DNA from 2 places in the Streptomyces sp. NPDC029164 genome. Region 2 is predicted to be linked to the other one. Evidence: riboswitches for the same ligand, from Rfam matches in the RefSeq annotation. Region 2 holds a riboswitch; the other holds the start of a gene.

Region 1 (8,314 bases), on a different contig from region 2:
CTGCAGGACTTCCGCGACGGCGCGAACGAGTCCGGCATCGGCCGCCGGCCCCTGATCCGCAACACGATGCTCGGTGCGCTGGCGATGCTGCCGCTCTCCGCCGTCATGATCATGCGCGACCTGGGCCCGCTGCCTGAGGACAAGCTGCGCAAGACCGTTTGGGCCAAGGGCAAGCTGCTCATCAACGACAACACGAACGAGCCGCTGCGTCCCGAGGACGTGCTCGTCGGGTCGCTGACCTTCGCCAGGCCGGAAGGCCTGGAGGAGGAGCAGCACGACTTCCAGGTCCAGATCGCCAAGGCCGCCCTGATGATCGTCCGTATCCAGCCGGACGACATCAAGGACAAGAAGGAGCTGGAGTGGTCCCACGACGGGATCGTCGCCTACTCCAAGATCTGCACCCACGTCGGCTGCCCGATCAGCCTGTACGAGCAGCAGACGCACCACGTGCTCTGCCCGTGCCACCAGTCCACCTTCGACCTCTCCGACGGCGCCCGTGTCATCTTCGGCCCGGCCGGTCACGCGCTTCCGCAGCTGCGGATCGGCGTGAATGACGAAGGCTTCCTCGAAGCGCTCGGCGACTTCGAAGAGCCCGTCGGTCCTGCATTCTGGGAGCGCGGATGAGCACCAGCGACAACAACGAGCGCAAAGCGCCGGCCGGCGAGCGCGTAGCCGACTGGGCGGACGGCCGCCTGGGCATCTACGGCCTGGCCAAGGCCAACATGCGCAAGATCTTCCCGGACCACTGGTCCTTCATGCTGGGTGAGATCTGCCTCTACAGCTTCATCATCATCATCCTCACGGGTGTGTACCTGACGCTGTTCTTCCACCCGAGCATGAACGAGGTCGTGTACCACGGCTCGTACGTGCCGATGCAGGGCGTCATGATGTCCGAGGCCTTCGCCTCGACGCTGGACATCAGCTTCGACGTCCGCGGTGGTCTGCTGATCCGTCAGATCCACCACTGGGCGGCGCTGATCTTCGTCGCGGCCATGGTCGTGCACATGATGCGCGTCTTCTTCACCGGCGCGTTCCGCAAGCCGCGTGAGGTCAACTGGATCTTCGGCTTCCTGCTGCTGGTCCTCGGCATGTTCACCGGCTTCACCGGTTACTCGCTGCCGGACGACCTGCTCTCGGGTACCGGTGTCCGCTTCATGCAGGGCGCCATCCTGTCCGTCCCGGTCGTCGGCACGTACCTGTCGATGTTCCTGTTCGGCGGGGAGTTCCCGGGCGGCGACTTCGTCGCGCGGTTCTACTCGGTGCACATCCTGCTGCTGCCCGGCATCATGATGGGCCTGCTCGTGGCCCACCTGATCCTGGTCTTCTACCACAAGCACACCCAGTTCGCGGGTCCCGGCAAGACGAACAACAACGTCGTCGGCATGCCGCTGCTGCCGGTCTACATGGCCAAGGCCGGAGGCTTCTTCTTCCTGGTCTTCGGTGTCATCTCGGCCGTCGCGGCCATCGCCTCGATCAACCCGATCTGGGCGCTCGGCCCGTACCGCCCGGACCACGTGTCCACCGGTGCGCAGCCCGACTGGTACATGGGTATGCCGGAAGGCCTGATCCGTGCCATGCCCGGCTGGGAGATCAACCTGTGGGGCCACACGCTCGTCCTGGGCGTGTTCATCCCGCTGGTGCTCTTCCCGCTGGTGCTGGGTGCGATCGCCGTGTGGCCGTTCATCGAGTCCTGGGTCACCGGGGACAAGCGCGAGCACCACATCCTGGACCGCCCGCGCAACGTCCCGACCCGTACGGCCTTCGGTGTCGCCTGGATCGCGGAGTACATCGTGCTCCTCATCGGCGGCGGCAACGACATGTTCGCCCAGTACTTCCACCTGTCGATCAACTCGATCACCTGGTTCGTCCGGATCGGCTTCTTCGTCGTCCCGGTCCTCGCCTTCATCGTCACCAAGCGGATCTGCCTCGGCCTCCAGCGCCGGGACCACGACAAGGTGCTGCACGGTCGCGAGACCGGCATCATCAAGCGTCTGCCGCACGGTGAGTTCGTCGAGGTCCACGAGCCGCTCCCGGCGGGCCAGCTGCACAAGCTCACCGCGCACGAGCAGTACAAGCCGATCGAGATCGGCCCGACGGTCGACGAGAACGGTGTCGAGCGCAAGGTGAAGGCCACGGAGAAGCTCCGCGCGAAGCTCAGCAAGGGCTTCTACGCGGAGAACAACCAGATTCCGAAGCCCACGGTGGAGGAGTACAAGGAGATCCAGGCCGGCCACGGCCACCACTGATCCCCTGCACGACCGTATGAGGGACTGATTTCGGTCAGTTCTGGTGTCGCCACGGCGAGAGCCCCGTCCAGTGTCCGGACGGGGCTCTTTGCCGTGTTCCGGGCTGGATAGGCTGGAGCCCTCCCATTCGACGTGGAAACCTTGACAAGCAGCAGGAGCGGACCATGAACGTTGTGACCCCGGCAGGCGGCGACAGCGTGGCGGCCCGTGGCTGGCCGGGCGTCCTCGACGCTCTGCTGACCGGCCAGGACCTGCGTGCCGACGACACCGCCTGGGCCATGGACCGGATCATGCGCGGGGAGGCCACCGACGCCCAGATCGCCGGCTTCACCGTCGCGCTGCGGGCGAAGGGGGAGACGGTCGCGGAGATCAACGGCCTCGTACGGGCGATGTACGAGCACGCCAACCTGATCGAGGTGCCGGGCCGGACGGTGGACATCGTCGGCACGGGCGGCGACGGGGCCAAGACGGTGAACATCTCGACGATGTCGGCGGTCGTCGTGGCCGGAACCGGTGCCAAGGTCGTCAAGCACGGGAACCGGGCCGCCTCCTCCGCGAGCGGCTCCTCGGACGTCCTGGAGAAGCTCGGGGTGAACCTCAACCTGAGCCGGGAGCGGGTCGTGGAGGTCGCCGAGGAGGCCGGCATCACCTTCTGCTTCGCGGTCAAGTTCCACCCGGCGCTGCGGCACGTGGCGGCGGCCCGCAAGGAGCTGGGCATCCGGACCTTCTTCAACGCGCTGGGCCCGCTGACCAACCCGGCCCGGGTGCGCGCCCAGGCGACCGGCGTGGCCGACCCCCGGATGGCCCCGATCATCGCGGGCGTACTCGCCGAGCGGGGCTCGTCCGCGCTGGTCTTCCGCGGTGACGACGGCCTGGACGAACTGACCACGACGGCCACCTCGCGCATCTGGTGGGTCCGCGACGGCAAGGTCTCGGAGCGGTCCTTCGACCCGCGCGACATCGGCATCGACCTGGTCGAGGTCTCGGCGCTGGCCGGCGGCGACCCCTCGTACAACGCGGACGTGGCCCGCCGCCTGCTGGCCGGCGAGACCGGCCCGGTCCGCGAAGCCGTACTGCTGAACTCGGCGGCGGCCCTGGTCGCCCTGGACCCGGGCACGGGCACGCTGGAGGAGCAGCTCGCCGCCGGTCTGGTGCGCGCGGCGGAGTCCATCGACTCGGGCGCGGCGCGCGCGGCGCTGGAGCGCTGGGTCGCGGCGAGCAACGCCTGACCACGATCGGGCGAATCGAGCCAAGGCCCCGGTCCACCATGCGGACCGGGGTCTTGCGCGCGGGGGATCTTGTGGCAGGATGCTGACCAGGTCACGAGTGACAGCGTTTAGGCCCCGGCTTGCTGTCCGGCAACCCTCCTTCCGTGGCGGGGTGCCCCGGGTGATGACCAGGTCGTAGGCAGCAAGGCCTACGGCAAGCGCGGATCCCTCGACACCAGGGGTCCTGGTCTTCTCGAGGAGCGTTTTCCGTGAGCAAGCGAATGCGATAGGGCGACTCCGCCCCTACTTCACCCCTCGGATCAGGGTCACTTCCGTGTACCCCCGCCGACCGTTCGGTCCGGCCCGAGGGCTCTCCCGTACCTCCCCCAGACTACGTCCGGGGGGACCCCCAGGACGGCCGCACGGCCGTACCCGCGTACGGGCACTCCGAAGCCATTCAGCCCTGCCTGCCGGGAGATACCGCCATGTCCGCATTCCTGAACGCCGCCGCCACCGCCGCCGCCACCTCCGTCGCCACCGCCGACGCCGCCGAGGGCCCCGCCTGTGCCGCGCCGCTGCCGGTGCTCGGCCGGGACGTCACCGTCCCGCTCGTCATCGGCGGCGAGGTCACCTACGCCGCCCTGGACTACGCCGCCAGCGCCCCCGCGCTCCAGCGGGTCTGGGACGACGTGGCCGCGTACGCCCCGTACTACGGCAGCGTGCACCGCGGCGCCGGGTACCTCTCGCAGCTCTCCACCGACCTCTTCGAGCAGAGCCGGGTCACGGTCGCCGAGTTCCTCGACTGCCGCCCCTGCGACCAGGTGGTCTTCACCCGGTCCACCACCGACTCGCTGAACCTGCTCGCCGCCGTGCTCCCCGCCGACTGCCAGGTGTTCGTCTTCGAGACCGAGCACCACGCCTCGCTCCTGCCCTGGACGAACGCGCAGGTCACCTACCTCAACGCCCCCCGCACCCCGGGTGAGGCCGTCGCCACCCTGGAGCGGGCCCTCGCCGACCGCGAGCCATCCCCTGGCTCTTCGAGCTGGGGAGACCCCAAGGGCCCGGCCCTGGTCTGCGTCACCGGCGCGTCCAACGTCACCGGTGAACTGTGGCCGGTGAAGGAACTCGCCGCCGCCGCGCACGCCCACGGCGCGCGGATCGTCCTGGACGCCGCCCAGCTGGCCCCGCACCACCCCGTCTCGGTCCAGGACCTGGACGTGGACTGGGTCGCCTTCTCCGGACACAAGCTCTACGCGCCCTTCGGCTCGGGCGTGCTCGCCGGCCGCGCGGACTGGCTCCAGCAGGCGGAGCCGTACCTCGCGGGCGGCGGCGCCTCCCGCAAGGTGGCCCGGCGCGAGGACGGCGGCGTGGACGTCGAGTGGCACACCACGGCCGCCCGCCACGAGGCCGGCTCCCCGAACGTCATCGGCGTCTACTCCATCGCCTCCGCCTGCAAGGCCCTGACCGAGGCGGGCTTCGACAGTCTCGTCGCCCGCGAGCGCCACCTCATCGCCAAGGTCCGCGAAGGCCTGTCCGAGGTCCCGGCGGTCCGCGTCCTGTCGCTCTTCGGCGACGACGCCCCGCGCGTCGGCGTCATCTCCTTCGTGGTGGACGGCTGGAACAGCTCCCACTTCGCCGCCGCGCTGTCCGCGGAGTACGGGATCGGCGTCCGCGACGGCCTGTTCTGCGCCCACCCGCTGGTCCGCACCCTGCTCGGCAGCGAGCCGCAGGCCCAGGGCGAATGCGGAGCCCCGGAGGCGGCCCCGGGGGAGCGCTCGCTGAACGCGATCCGCGTCAGCTTCGGCGCGGGCACCCCCGACGAGCACGTCGAGCGCTTCGTCCGTGCGGTGCAGGAGCTCGTCGCGGACGGCGCGAAGTGGCAGTACCGCACGGAGGAAGGCCGCTGCGTTCCCGCCGTGTGACACCGTACGGGTCTCGGAGGCCGCCGACGAGCGGGAGGCGGCGGCCGGCGCCCGGGTACGTCTCCCACATCGACGAGGGCCTCGCGGACTACCTCCGCGGCTACGTCTTCTGGCTCGGGGAGAGCACCGTCTCGCCCAGCCGGGCGAGCCCCTGCCGAACCTCTGACGGGTGTGGGCCGGTGCCCCGCCGGAATGTCTCCTCGTCGTCGCGCCTGCGGGCACCGCTGCGACCGGGGGAGGGCGGTTGCGCGCTCCTCCTGCGGGGACACTCCGCCGTGTCCCCACCCCACGGCCGGCGCGGGGGAGCGGGGGCACGCAGGGGCGTCCCCGCAGGAGGAGCGCGCAACCGCCCTCACGGCCGTGACGGGCCCGCAGGCGCGACGACGAGGAGACGTCCCGGAGGGACCCCGCGGTCGGCCCGGCGCACTCGAAGGGCCGCCCCGAGCGGAGCCCATGCCCTACTGCGGACCGTGCCGGAGGGCGCAGGGCCCCGCCGGCGTTTGAGGCGTCGCGAAGCCGCGGCCGGGGCTACGGGGCGACCCGATACCCGCACGGCACAGCGCTACGCGTCGAGGCCGATCGCGAACGCCGCCTCCAGGTCGTGCTGCGAGTACGTGCGGAACGCCACGTGCGTGTCCGTCGCCTCGACGCCCGGGATCTTGCTGATGCGGCCCGGGATGATGTCCGCCAGGTTCTCGTGGCGGGCCACGCGGACCAGCGCGATCAGGTCGTACGTCCCCGTGACGGAGTAGACCTCGCTGACGCTGTCCAGCGCGGCGATCGACTCGGCGATCTCGGGGATCCGGTCCACGCTGGTCTTGATGAGCACGATCGCGGTGATCACGGCTGGCTGTCTCCCTCGGTGGCCGTCGCTGGTCGCCTCACTCTAGTCGCACCCCGATACCGGACCCATGCGTAGAGGAAGCCGACCGAGAAGCCCACCAGGTGGGCCAGGTAGGCGACCCCGGGGCCGCTGTCCGCCCGCTGCGCCGCCACCCATTGGAGGGCGAACCAGAACAGCAGCACGATCCACGCCGGGAACCGCAGCGGCAGGAAGAACAGGAAGGGGAACAGGCTCGTCACCCTCGCCCGCGGGAGCAGGTAGAGGAAGGCGCCCAGCACCGCCGAGATGGCTCCGGACGCTCCCACCAGGGTCTGCGCGGACCCCTCGTTGGCCGCCGCGTACGCCGCCAGTGCCACGTACCCCGTACAGATGTAGAAGACGAGGAACGCCGGGCGGCCCATCCGCTCCTCCGCCATCGCCCCGAAGACGTGGAGGAAGAGCATGTTCCCGAGCAGGTGCAGCCAGCCGCCGTGGACGAACAGCGCCGTCAGCGGGGTGAGCCAGGCGCGCGGGGTGCCCGTGAAGAGCTCGTCCGGGACCACGCCCCAGCGCCGGAAGTACGCGGTCCCGGCGGTCAGCAGCTCGTCGCCCGTCCCGTAGACCGGGTTGAGCCCCGAGGCAGGGCCGAGTACGAACACCACACCGCAGCCCGCGATCAGCGCATGGGTGACCACCGGTCCCCGGGCAGCCTCGCGTACGGCCCGCCACCTTACGATCATGTGACAGAGCATGACGCAACGGGACCCACCTGAGGCGGTGGCAGGCCGTAGGGTTACGAGCTGCGGTCCGCCGGCCGGTGAAGACACGCGCACACGGCGGCGCGGACGGCTTTAATTGAATCAGCTACGAAGGAGAGAGCGTCCTGATGACGGTTCCCCTGCCGACCGACACCACCCGGTGGCGCTGCACCCTGTGCGGCAACCTCACGCGCTTCGACGTCACCCGTTCGTCGAAGGTCGTCGAGTACGTCCACCTGGACCTCGCCGGGGAACCCAAGGTCGAGGAACGCGAGGTGGTCAATGAGACCATCGAGTCGGTCCGCTGCCGCTGGTGCAACGCGGTGGACCAGATCGAGCTCGTGGACAGGCCGGGCGCGGACTCCTGACGGAGGCGTGCCCACAGGTAGATCACGGTAGGGGTGACGGATTGTGGAGCCAGCAAGCGGCGCTGAGCCGGCCGACGCGGCCGGCGACGCCGCCGAGGCACTCGACCGCCCGCTGCCGGAAGGCGTGCGGCGGCGGGTCGTCGCGCTCGTCTCGGACGCCTTCGGCGCGCTGACGGTCGCGGACCTGCCGGCGCAGCTGCGCCAGTACGCCCGTTTCACCCCGACCCGGCGCGCCAAGTTCGCCGGCAACGCCATGGCCACGGCGGTCGAGACCGATGCCGTGTTCCGCGGCCGGGTCGCCGAGAAGCTGCGCGAGGCGCAGGCGGAGCTGGCCGCGGCCCTGGAGTCGGGTGCGCCGCCCGCCGCCGCGGATCCGCTGGACGTGGCGGCCGCCGCGTTCGTCCTGAGGCCGGCCGGCTGGGTCAAGCTGGTGGCCGCCGCGGGCGAGGAGGCGCAGCGCGCCGACGCCGAGCGGGTCGGCGAGGAGACCCGGCGTGAGCTGGAGCGGCTGCGCGAGGAGCTGGCCCACGCCCGGGAGGCGCAGCGCACGGGCGGTGAGCACGTGCGCGGGGAGCTGGACGCGGCCCGCAAGGAAGCGGAATCGCTTCAGCGCAAGCTGCGCAGCGCCCTCAGCGACGTCAAGCGCGGTGAGGCGGCCCTGCGCAAGCTGACTGCCGAGGTCGACGGGATCCGCGGCGACGCGGCCACCCGGGTGGCCGCCGCCGAGAGCGAGAGCCGCCGGCTCAAGTCCCGTCTCGCGGAGGTGGAGGCGGCGCTGGAGACCTCGCGCCGGGCCACCCGCGAGGGGCGCAGCATCGAGGACATGCGGCTGCGGCTGCTGCTGGACACCGTGCTGGACGCGGCCCAGGGGCTGCGCCGCGAGCTGGCGCTGCCGCCCGTGAACACCCGCCCCGCGGACACCGTGGACGCGGTGGAGCCGGGCCGGATGACGCCGAAGGACATCGCGGCGCGCGCCCTGTCGGAGACCG
Region 2 (8,314 bases):
GGTTCCTGGACTCGATCGGGGCCTGGCAGGGCACCTGGATCGAGGAGAAGGGCCGGGCGCTGGCCGTGCACACCCGGCGGGCCGCGGATCCGGCGGCGGCCTTCGCGGCCCTGCGCGAACCCCTGGCCGAGCTGGCCGCGCGGCACGGGCTGATGGTGGAGCCGGGCCGCGCGGTCCTGGAGCTCCGCCCCCCGGGCATGGACAAGGGCGTCGCCCTGACGGAGTTCCTCGCGGAGCGGGACGCGGAGGCGGTCCTGTACGCGGGCGACGACCTGGGTGACCTGGCGGCGTACTCGGCCGTCGAAAAACGCCGCGCCGACGGCCTCCCGGGCCTGCTGGTGTGCAGCGGCTCGGCCGAGGTCCCCGAGCTCGCCGCACGGGCCGACGTGGTCCTGGCCGGACCGGGCGAGGTCGTAGCCTTCCTGACCACCCTGGCCGAGGCCGCGCGAGCCTGAAAAGACCGGGGCTCCGCCCCGCACCCCGGACGGAGTCCGGGGGAGGGTCTGGGGCGGAGCCACAGCAGCGGCGCGGGCGCCGAACCGCCGGGGGCCAGCCGCCGGACCCCCGCGCCTCAAACGCCGGCGGGGCTGAACGTCACGGCAGCAGGTCTGACAGTTGGGCCGTGAACCAGGCGGCCGGGGGGAGGGCCGTGGCGGCGGCGGCCAAGCGCTGCGTGCGCTCCGCACGCTCGGCGTCCGGCATGGCCAGCGCCGCGTGCAACGCCTCCGCCGTCGCCGAGACGTCGTACGGGTTCACCGTCAGCGCGTCCGCCCGGAGCTCCTCGTACGCCCCCGCCCCGGTGGACAGCACCAGCGCGCACCCCGCCTCCGACACCACGGGGATCTCCTTCGCCACGAGGTTCATCCCGTCCCGCACCGGGTTCACCAGTGCCACGTCCGCCATCCGGTACACCGCCAGCGACCGCGCGAAGTCGTCCTGCACCGACACCAGCACCGGCTGCCAGTCCGCCGTTCCGAACTCCTCGTTGATCTCCGCCGCCAGCTCCCGCACCGACTCCGTGTACGCCCGGTACACCGCCAGGTCCTGCCGTGACGGGTACGCCGAGGCCAGGTGGACGACCCGGCCCCGCCACTCGGGGTGGACCGTCAGCAGCTCCCGGTACGCCAGCAGCCCCCGCAGGATGTTCTTCGACAGCTCGGTCCGGTCCACCCGGGCGATCGTCTTGCGGTCGCCGACCTCCGCCCGCAGCTGCGCCAGCTTCTCGTCCACCTCCGGCCGGTGCGCCAGCGCCCGCAGTTCGTCCGCGTCCACCCCGAGGGGGTACGCGGTCACCTCGGTGAACTGCCGCTTCGCGTAGCCGCGCCCGTCCGGGGCCGCCCGGCGGTGCCACACCCCGCGCTCCGGGGTCCCGGCCGGGAAGTACGCTTCCGCGATGCCGTCCAGGTCGTCCCTGCTCGCGCCACTGGCGAAGTTGCCCGCCCACCTCGCCGTGTGGAAGCCCAGCCGGTCCGCGCCGAGCATCCCCCACACCAGCTGGCTCCGGATGTCGTCCGGGATCATGTCCATGAACTCCCGTGAGGCCCACGGGGTGTGCGTGAAGTGCCCGATCCGCAGGTCCGGCCGCAGCTGCCGCAACTGCCCGGGGACCAGCGCCAGGTGGTAGTCCTGCACCAGGACGCGGGCCCCTTCCGCCGCCTCCTGGGCGAGGGCGCGCGCGAAGGCCTCGTTGTACGCGACGTACGCATCCCACCGCCGCCGGAACTCCGCGTCGAAGACCGGCTCGCGCGGGACGTCGTACAGGTGGTGGTGCGTGAACCACAGCACAGAGTTGGCGATGCCGTTGTAGGCCGCGTCGTACACCGTGGGATCGATGTCCAGCATCCGGACGCCCGGCTCGGCCACCCCCCGGCGGACCGCCTCCCGGTCCGCCTCCGAGAGGGCCGCGCAGATCCACAGCGCTCCCGGCTGCTCCGCGAGGGCGGCGGAGAGCCCGGAGACGAGTCCGCCCCCGCCGCGCCGGGCGCTGAGGCCGCCTTCGGCGTCGATCGCGTACGAGAGGGGGCCGCGGTTGGCGGCTACGAGTACCTGAGAAGCCATGCGGCGAACCTAGCCCGGCCCGCGCTCGCTCAAACTTTCCAGGCCGACGTCACGCCACGCGGCGCAGCGCGTACTCCTTGATGCCGAGCATCGGCGGCCGCTCCTCGGTGTCCACCGCGTACGTCCGCGGCACGAACCCTTCCGGCCCCCGCTCGAACTGCGTCAGCTCCGGCCGGAGCAGGTGCCCGCGCGACAGGCGCAGCAGGGCGGTGCGGTAGATCGCGGCGGCCATCCGGCCCAGCGCCTGCCCGTCCTGGTGGCGGTGGACGCGGACGCCCACGTCCACCTGGGCGAGCGCGTCCAGCCCGACCGTGTGCAGCGCGTCGACCAGCAGGCCCAGCTCGACGCCGTACCCGACGGGGAACGGCAGCCGTTCCAGCAGGGAGCGGCGTACGGCGTACTCGCCGCCCAGCGGCTGGACGAAGCCGGCCAGCTGCGGCCAGTGCAGGTTGAGGAGGGGGCGGGCCACCAGTTCCGTGACCCGGCCGCCCTGCCCGGGGGCGTCACCGAGCGGGCGGTCGTACATGGCCTTGACGAACTGCACGTCCGGTTCGGTCAGCAGCGGTCCGACGATCCCCGAGACGAAGGCGGAGGAGAAGTCCCGCAGGTCGGCGTCGACGAAGCAGACGATGTCCCCGCTGGTGGCCAGCAGCGAGCGCCACAGCACCTCGCCCTTGCCGGGCAGTGCCGGGAGCCTCGGCAGGATCTCGTCGCGGTGCACCACCCGGGCGCCGGCCTTCGCCGCGACCTCCGCCGTACGATCGGTCGAGCCCGAGTCGATGACGATCAGCTCGTCCACCAGAGGGAACGGCAGCCCCTCGATCAGCTCGCGCCGGATGACCTCGACGATCGCGCCGACCGTCGCCTCCTCGTCCAGCGCGGGCAGCACCACGCTGACCGTGGTCCCGGCCGCCCGCTTCCGGTCGAGCAGCTGGTCGAGCGGTCGGTCGGCGGCTGACCAGGAGCGGTCCGCCAGCCAGCGCTCCACCTCTTCCAGCACCCTCAGCACTCCCTGGTTGTCGGCGTTATCGGCCGTTATGTGATCCATCTCGCGGTTCGGACGGCTGTCTCAACCGCCCGGCCCTTCGGTTACAGTCTTGAACAACGCGAAGGGCCACCGCATGCCGGGGGTCCCCGCGTACAAACGCACCGGCGCGCCACAGAGCGCGTGTGCCGGTGCCATACCGCTCATCCAGAGGGGCAGAGGGACACGGCCCGTTGAAGCCCCGGCAACCCTCCAGTCGGTTCTCGCGATCGCACGTCAGCGACGTCAGCGAGGTCCCCGGCTAGGGAAGGTGCCAATTCCGTCTCATGGCGAAGTGCGCCATGGGGAAGATGAGGAGAAAGGGCCTCGCCATCATGGCTGCACAGACTGTCGCCACCTCTGTCGATCTCGGACCTGCCAACGGTCTTTCCTGTCGCGAGTGCGGCACCCGCTTCGAGCTCGGCCCCATCTTCGCGTGCGCCGAGTGCTTCGGACCTCTGGAAGTCGCCTACGACCTCCCGACCGGCGACCCCGAGGCCCTGCGCGCCGCGATCGAGGCCGGCCCCACCAACATCTGGCGTTACGCGCCGCTGCTGCCCGTCCCCGCGGACGTGGCCTCCAAGCCGAGCCTGAACCCGGGATTCACGAAGCTCGTGGACGCCGCCAACCTGGCCAAGGAGCTCGGCGTCACCGGCAAGCTCTACGTCAAGGACGACTCCGGCAACCCGACGCACTCCTTCAAGGACCGCGTCGTGGCCATCGCCGTCGAGGCCGCCCGCGCCTTCGGCTTCACCACCCTCTCCTGCTCCTCCACCGGCAACCTGGCCGGCGCCGTCGGCGCCGCGGCCGCCCGCGCCGGCTTCCGCTCCTGCGTGTTCATCCCGCACGACCTGGAGCAGGGCAAGGTCGTCATGGCCGGTGTGTACGGCGGCGACCTGGTCGGCATCGAGGGCAACTACGACGACGTCAACCGCTTCTGCTCCGAGCTCATCGGCGACCCGCTGGGCGAGGGCTGGGGCTTCGTCAACGTCAACCTGCGCCCGTACTACGGAGAGGGCTCCAAGACCCTCGCCTACGAGATCTGCGAGCAGCTCGGCTGGCAGCTGCCCGACCAGCTCGTGATCCCGATCGCGTCCGGCTCGCAGCTGACGAAGATCGACAAGGGGTTGCAGGAGCTGATCAAGCTCGGCCTCGTCGAGGACAAGCCGTACAAGATCTTCGGCGCCCAGGCCGAGGGCTGCTCCCCGGTGTCGACCGCCTTCAAGGCCGGTCACGACGTGGTCCGCCCGCAGAAGCCGAACACCATCGCCAAGTCCCTCGCGATCGGCAACCCGGCGGACGGCCCGTACGTCCTGGACATCGCGCGGCGCACCGGCGGTTACGTCGAGGACGTGAACGACGAGCAGGTCGTCGAGGCCATCAAGATCCTCGCGCAGACCGAGGGCATCTTCGCCGAGACCGCGGGCGGCGTGACCGTCGGCGTGACGAAGAAGCTCATCGAGAACGGGCAGCTCGACCCGACGCTGACCACCGTCGTCCTCAACACCGGCGACGGCCTGAAGACCCTGGAAGCGGTGGCCGCGGAGAGCGGGCAGACCGCCACCATCCGCCCGAGCCTGGACGCGTTCCGCGCCGCCGGCCTGGCCTGACCATCTCCTCCTGCTCTACCGGAAAGGCAGTAGCGCCATGAGCGTCAACGTCCGCATCCCCACCATCCTGCGCACCTACACCGGCGGTCAGGCCGAGGTGCCCGCAGAGGGCGCGACCCTCGCCGAGGTCATCCAGTCCCTGGAGGCGAGCCACCCGGGCATCGCCGCGCGCGTCCTGGACGACCAGGGCAAGCTGCGCCGTTTCGTGAACGTCTACGTCAACGACGACGACGTGCGCTTCGAGGGCGGGCTGGAGGCGAAGACGCCGGACGGCGCCGGCGTCTCGATCATTCCGGCCGTCGCGGGCGGATGCTGATCCTCTCGGCCCCTTTGTCGCCTGACAGGTGACACGCGCAAACCGAAATTGCCCCCTCCGCTAAAAGCGGAGGGGGCAATTCTGCTTGATTGGGCGGGGTAGAGTTGGGGAAGTCCCCTCCGCCGGACTTGCCCGCTGCATATGAACGGGTCGCGTGAGGGTCGACATCGGGTCAATGTGCAAGCGCGGTATGGGGCTTTGGCGAGATATGTCAGGCCCGAGTTGCCCTGGAGTATGGCAAATTTTCACTCTATTTCAATGTTTCCCCGTGTCCAGAATTCTCGTCGGATTGACCTGTTGCAGACAGCACTCGCGCAGATACATTCAGCCTCGGTCGACGCGTTCCGACGCAAGTTCTGACCCGGGAACGCGAAGTGCGTTCCCGCGCAAGGGCCAGTAATAGGGGAGTTAGGCATGGCTCAGGGCACCGTCAAGTGGTTCAACGCGGAGAAGGGCTACGGCTTCATCGCGGTCGACGGTGGTGCGGATGTGTTCGTCCACTACAGCGCCATCCAGATGGACGGGTACCGCACCCTTGAAGAGGGTCAGCGGGTCGAGTTCGAGATCTCGCAGGGCCAGAAGGGTCCGCAGGCGGACATGGTCAAGCTCGCGCTCGGCTAGTCCTGGAGCGATCGACCACCGACGCACAGTGTTCAACGAAGACCTGCACGACCTGCACGACCTTACGAGGGGCCCACATCCGGACACGGGATGCGGGCCCCTCGTACGTGCGCCCGCTCCACGTCCGGTACTGGGCGGGGGTTGGCCCGAGCCGCTCGCGCCCGCCCGTCGCCCGACCGCCACCCCTCAGCGGGGCTTCTTCGAAGCCGCTTGCACTCTCGGGGGTCGAGTGCTAATCATTGGCATTAGCACTCTCCCGGTGAGAGTGCTACTGAACGAGGACCGGGTCGGTGAGGCCCGCAGGGTCCGGTGGGAAGGAACCGCCGGGCACGCAGGCCGTCCGTCGCGGGCGCGGGCGCGGTCCTGGGAGCAATCCACCGCTGTCCGGGAGGACCACTTCAGATGGCCAAGATCATTGCGTTCGACGAGGAGGCCCGTCGCGGCCTCGAGCGTGGGATGAACCAGCTCGCCGACGCCGTCAAGGTCACCCTTGGCCCCAAGGGTCGCAACGTCGTCCTTGAGAAGAAGTGGGGCGCCCCCACGATCACCAACGATGGTGTCTCCATCGCCAAGGAGATCGAGCTCGAGGACCCGTACGAGAAGATCGGCGCCGAGCTGGTCAAGGAAGTCGCCAAGAAGACGGACGACGTCGCGGGCGACGGTACGACCACCGCCACCGTGCTGGCCCAGGCGCTCGTCCGCGAGGGCCTGCGCAACGTCGCCGCCGGCGCCAACCCGATGGCCCTCAAGCGTGGTATCGAGAAGGCCGTCGAGGCCGTCTCCGCCGCCCTGCTCGCCCAGGCGAAGGATGTCGAGACCAAGGAGCAGATCGCTTCGACGGCCTCCATCTCCGCCGCCGACACCCAGATCGGCGAGCTCATCGCCGAGGCCATGGACAAGGTCGGCAAGGAAGGCGTCATCACCGTCGAGGAGTCGCAGACCTTCGGTCTGGAGCTTGAGCTCACCGAGGGCATGCGCTTCGACAAGGGCTACATCTCGGCGTACTTCGCCACCGACATGGAGCGCATGGAGTCGTCCCTCGACGACCCGTACATCCTGATCGTCAACTCCAAGATCGGCTCGGTCAAGGACCTGCTGCCGCTCCTGGAGAAGGTCATGCAGTCGGGCAAGCCGCTGCTGATCATCGCCGAGGACGTCGAGGGCGAGGCGCTCTCCACCCTCGTCGTCAACAAGATCCGCGGCACCTTCAAGTCGGTCGCCGTCAAGGCCCCGGGCTTCGGCGACCGCCGCAAGGCCATGCTCGGTGACATCGCCATCCTCACGGGCGGCACGGTCATCTCCGAGGAGGTCGGCCTCAAGCTGGAGAACGCCGGTCTCGACCTGCTCGGCCGCGCCCGCAAGGTCGTCATCACCAAGGACGAGACCACCATCGTCGACGGTGCCGGTGACAGCGACCAGGTCGCCGGTCGCGTGAACCAGATCCGCGCCGAGATCGAGAACTCCGACTCGGACTACGACCGCGAGAAGCTCCAGGAGCGCCTCGCGAAGCTGGCCGGCGGCGTGGCCGTCATCAAGGCCGGTGCCGCGACCGAGGTCGAGCTCAAGGAGCGCAAGCACCGCATCGAGGACGCCGTTCGCAACGCGAAGGCGGCCGTCGAGGAGGGCATCGTCGCCGGTGGTGGCGTGGCCCTGCTCCAGGCCTCCGCGGTCTTCGAGAAGCTGGAGCTCGAGGGGGACGAGGCGACCGGCGCCAACGCCGTGAAGCTCGCCCTGGAGGCCCCGCTGAAGCAGATCGCCGTCAACGGTGGTCTCGAGGGTGGCGTCGTCGTCGAGAAGGTGCGCAACCTTCCGATCGGTCACGGCCTGAACGCCGCGACCGGCGAGTACGTCGACATGATCGCCGAGGGCATCATCGACCCGGCGAAGGTCACGCGCTCTGCCCTGCAGAACGCCGCGTCCATCGCCGCGCTGTTCCTGACGACCGAGGCCGTCATCGCCGACAAGCCCGAGAAGGCCGGCGCCGGCGCCCCGGGCGGCATGCCGGGCGGTGACATGGACTTCTGATCGACCCCTGGCTCCGGCCCGAAGGTTGATCGGCTGTTCTCGAACGAGGGCGGCACCCCCCCACGGGGGGTGCCGCCCTCGGGCGTTGTCCCGGCCTTCTAGAAGCCCGCGGTGTCGAGCGCGAAGCCGAAGGGCTCCGGGATCTGCAGGGCCTCGCCGAAGGACACCGTCGTACGGGAGCGGTATCCGTGCGGGGAGGGGTCCCAGAAGCAGGTGATCTCCGAGTCCTGCATGTCGACGACGAGGTAGACGGGGACCAGGCGCCCGTACACGTCGAGCTTCTCGTTCCAGTCGGCATCCCTGGTGGAGACGGACGTGAACTCGCCGACGAGCGACAGGGCCGCCCCGTCCGCATGCAGTCCCTCCTCGTCGAAGGCTTCCTCCTCCGCGACGTACAGGTCCGGTGCGTAGCCGCGCTCCGCCGCCGGGAATCGGAAGAGGAAGGGTGAGGTATCCGCGAAGTGCCCCTTGGGGACGTGTGCCTGGAGCTGCTCGCGCAGGAGACGCATGCGACGGGAGTAGCGCAGCTTTGAAAACGGCGACACGATGATCTTCCCCCGGATGAGCTCGGCCTTGAAGCCGTCTGGCGTGTTCATCTCCGCGACCGTGCGCAGGAGCGTCTCGAAGGCCGGCGGAGCCGCCTGTTCTATCGGTGTGGCC

What was found. A riboswitch is a leader RNA that binds a small molecule or an ion and turns the genes downstream of it on or off. The one in region 2 is predicted to bind S-adenosylmethionine.
Region 1: another riboswitch for S-adenosylmethionine. It lies ahead of ACZ4VT_RS11475 (aminotransferase class V-fold PLP-dependent enzyme); the one in region 2 lies ahead of thrC (threonine synthase).

Annotation. Positions count from the first base shown of each region.
Region 1 is NZ_JBVHWW010000009.1:144,246-152,559, reverse strand. Features, by position in the region: gene qcrA (cytochrome bc1 complex Rieske iron-sulfur subunit) at 1-624, shown strand, start outside; gene qcrB (cytochrome bc1 complex cytochrome b subunit) at 621-2,246, shown strand; gene trpD (anthranilate phosphoribosyltransferase) at 2,411-3,475, shown strand; SAM riboswitch class IV at 3,565-3,681, shown strand; gene ACZ4VT_RS11475 (aminotransferase class V-fold PLP-dependent enzyme) at 3,940-5,376, shown strand; gene ACZ4VT_RS11470 (Lrp/AsnC family transcriptional regulator) at 5,939-6,220, opposite strand; gene ACZ4VT_RS11465 (rhomboid family intramembrane serine protease) at 6,217-6,939, opposite strand; gene ACZ4VT_RS11460 (hypothetical protein) at 7,086-7,325, shown strand; gene ACZ4VT_RS11455 (NYN domain-containing protein) at 7,366-8,314, shown strand, end outside.
Region 2 is NZ_JBVHWW010000020.1:103,669-111,982, forward strand. Features, by position in the region: gene otsB (trehalose-phosphatase) at 1-455, shown strand, start outside; gene ACZ4VT_RS20615 (alpha,alpha-trehalose-phosphate synthase (UDP-forming)) at 595-2,058, opposite strand; gene ACZ4VT_RS20620 (glucosyl-3-phosphoglycerate synthase) at 2,108-3,058, opposite strand; SAM riboswitch class I at 3,244-3,400, shown strand; gene thrC (threonine synthase) at 3,418-4,692, shown strand; gene ACZ4VT_RS20630 (MoaD/ThiS family protein) at 4,730-5,008, shown strand; gene ACZ4VT_RS20635 (cold-shock protein) at 5,423-5,629, shown strand; gene groL (chaperonin GroEL) at 6,032-7,654, shown strand; gene ACZ4VT_RS20645 (Uma2 family endonuclease) at 7,753-8,314, opposite strand, start outside.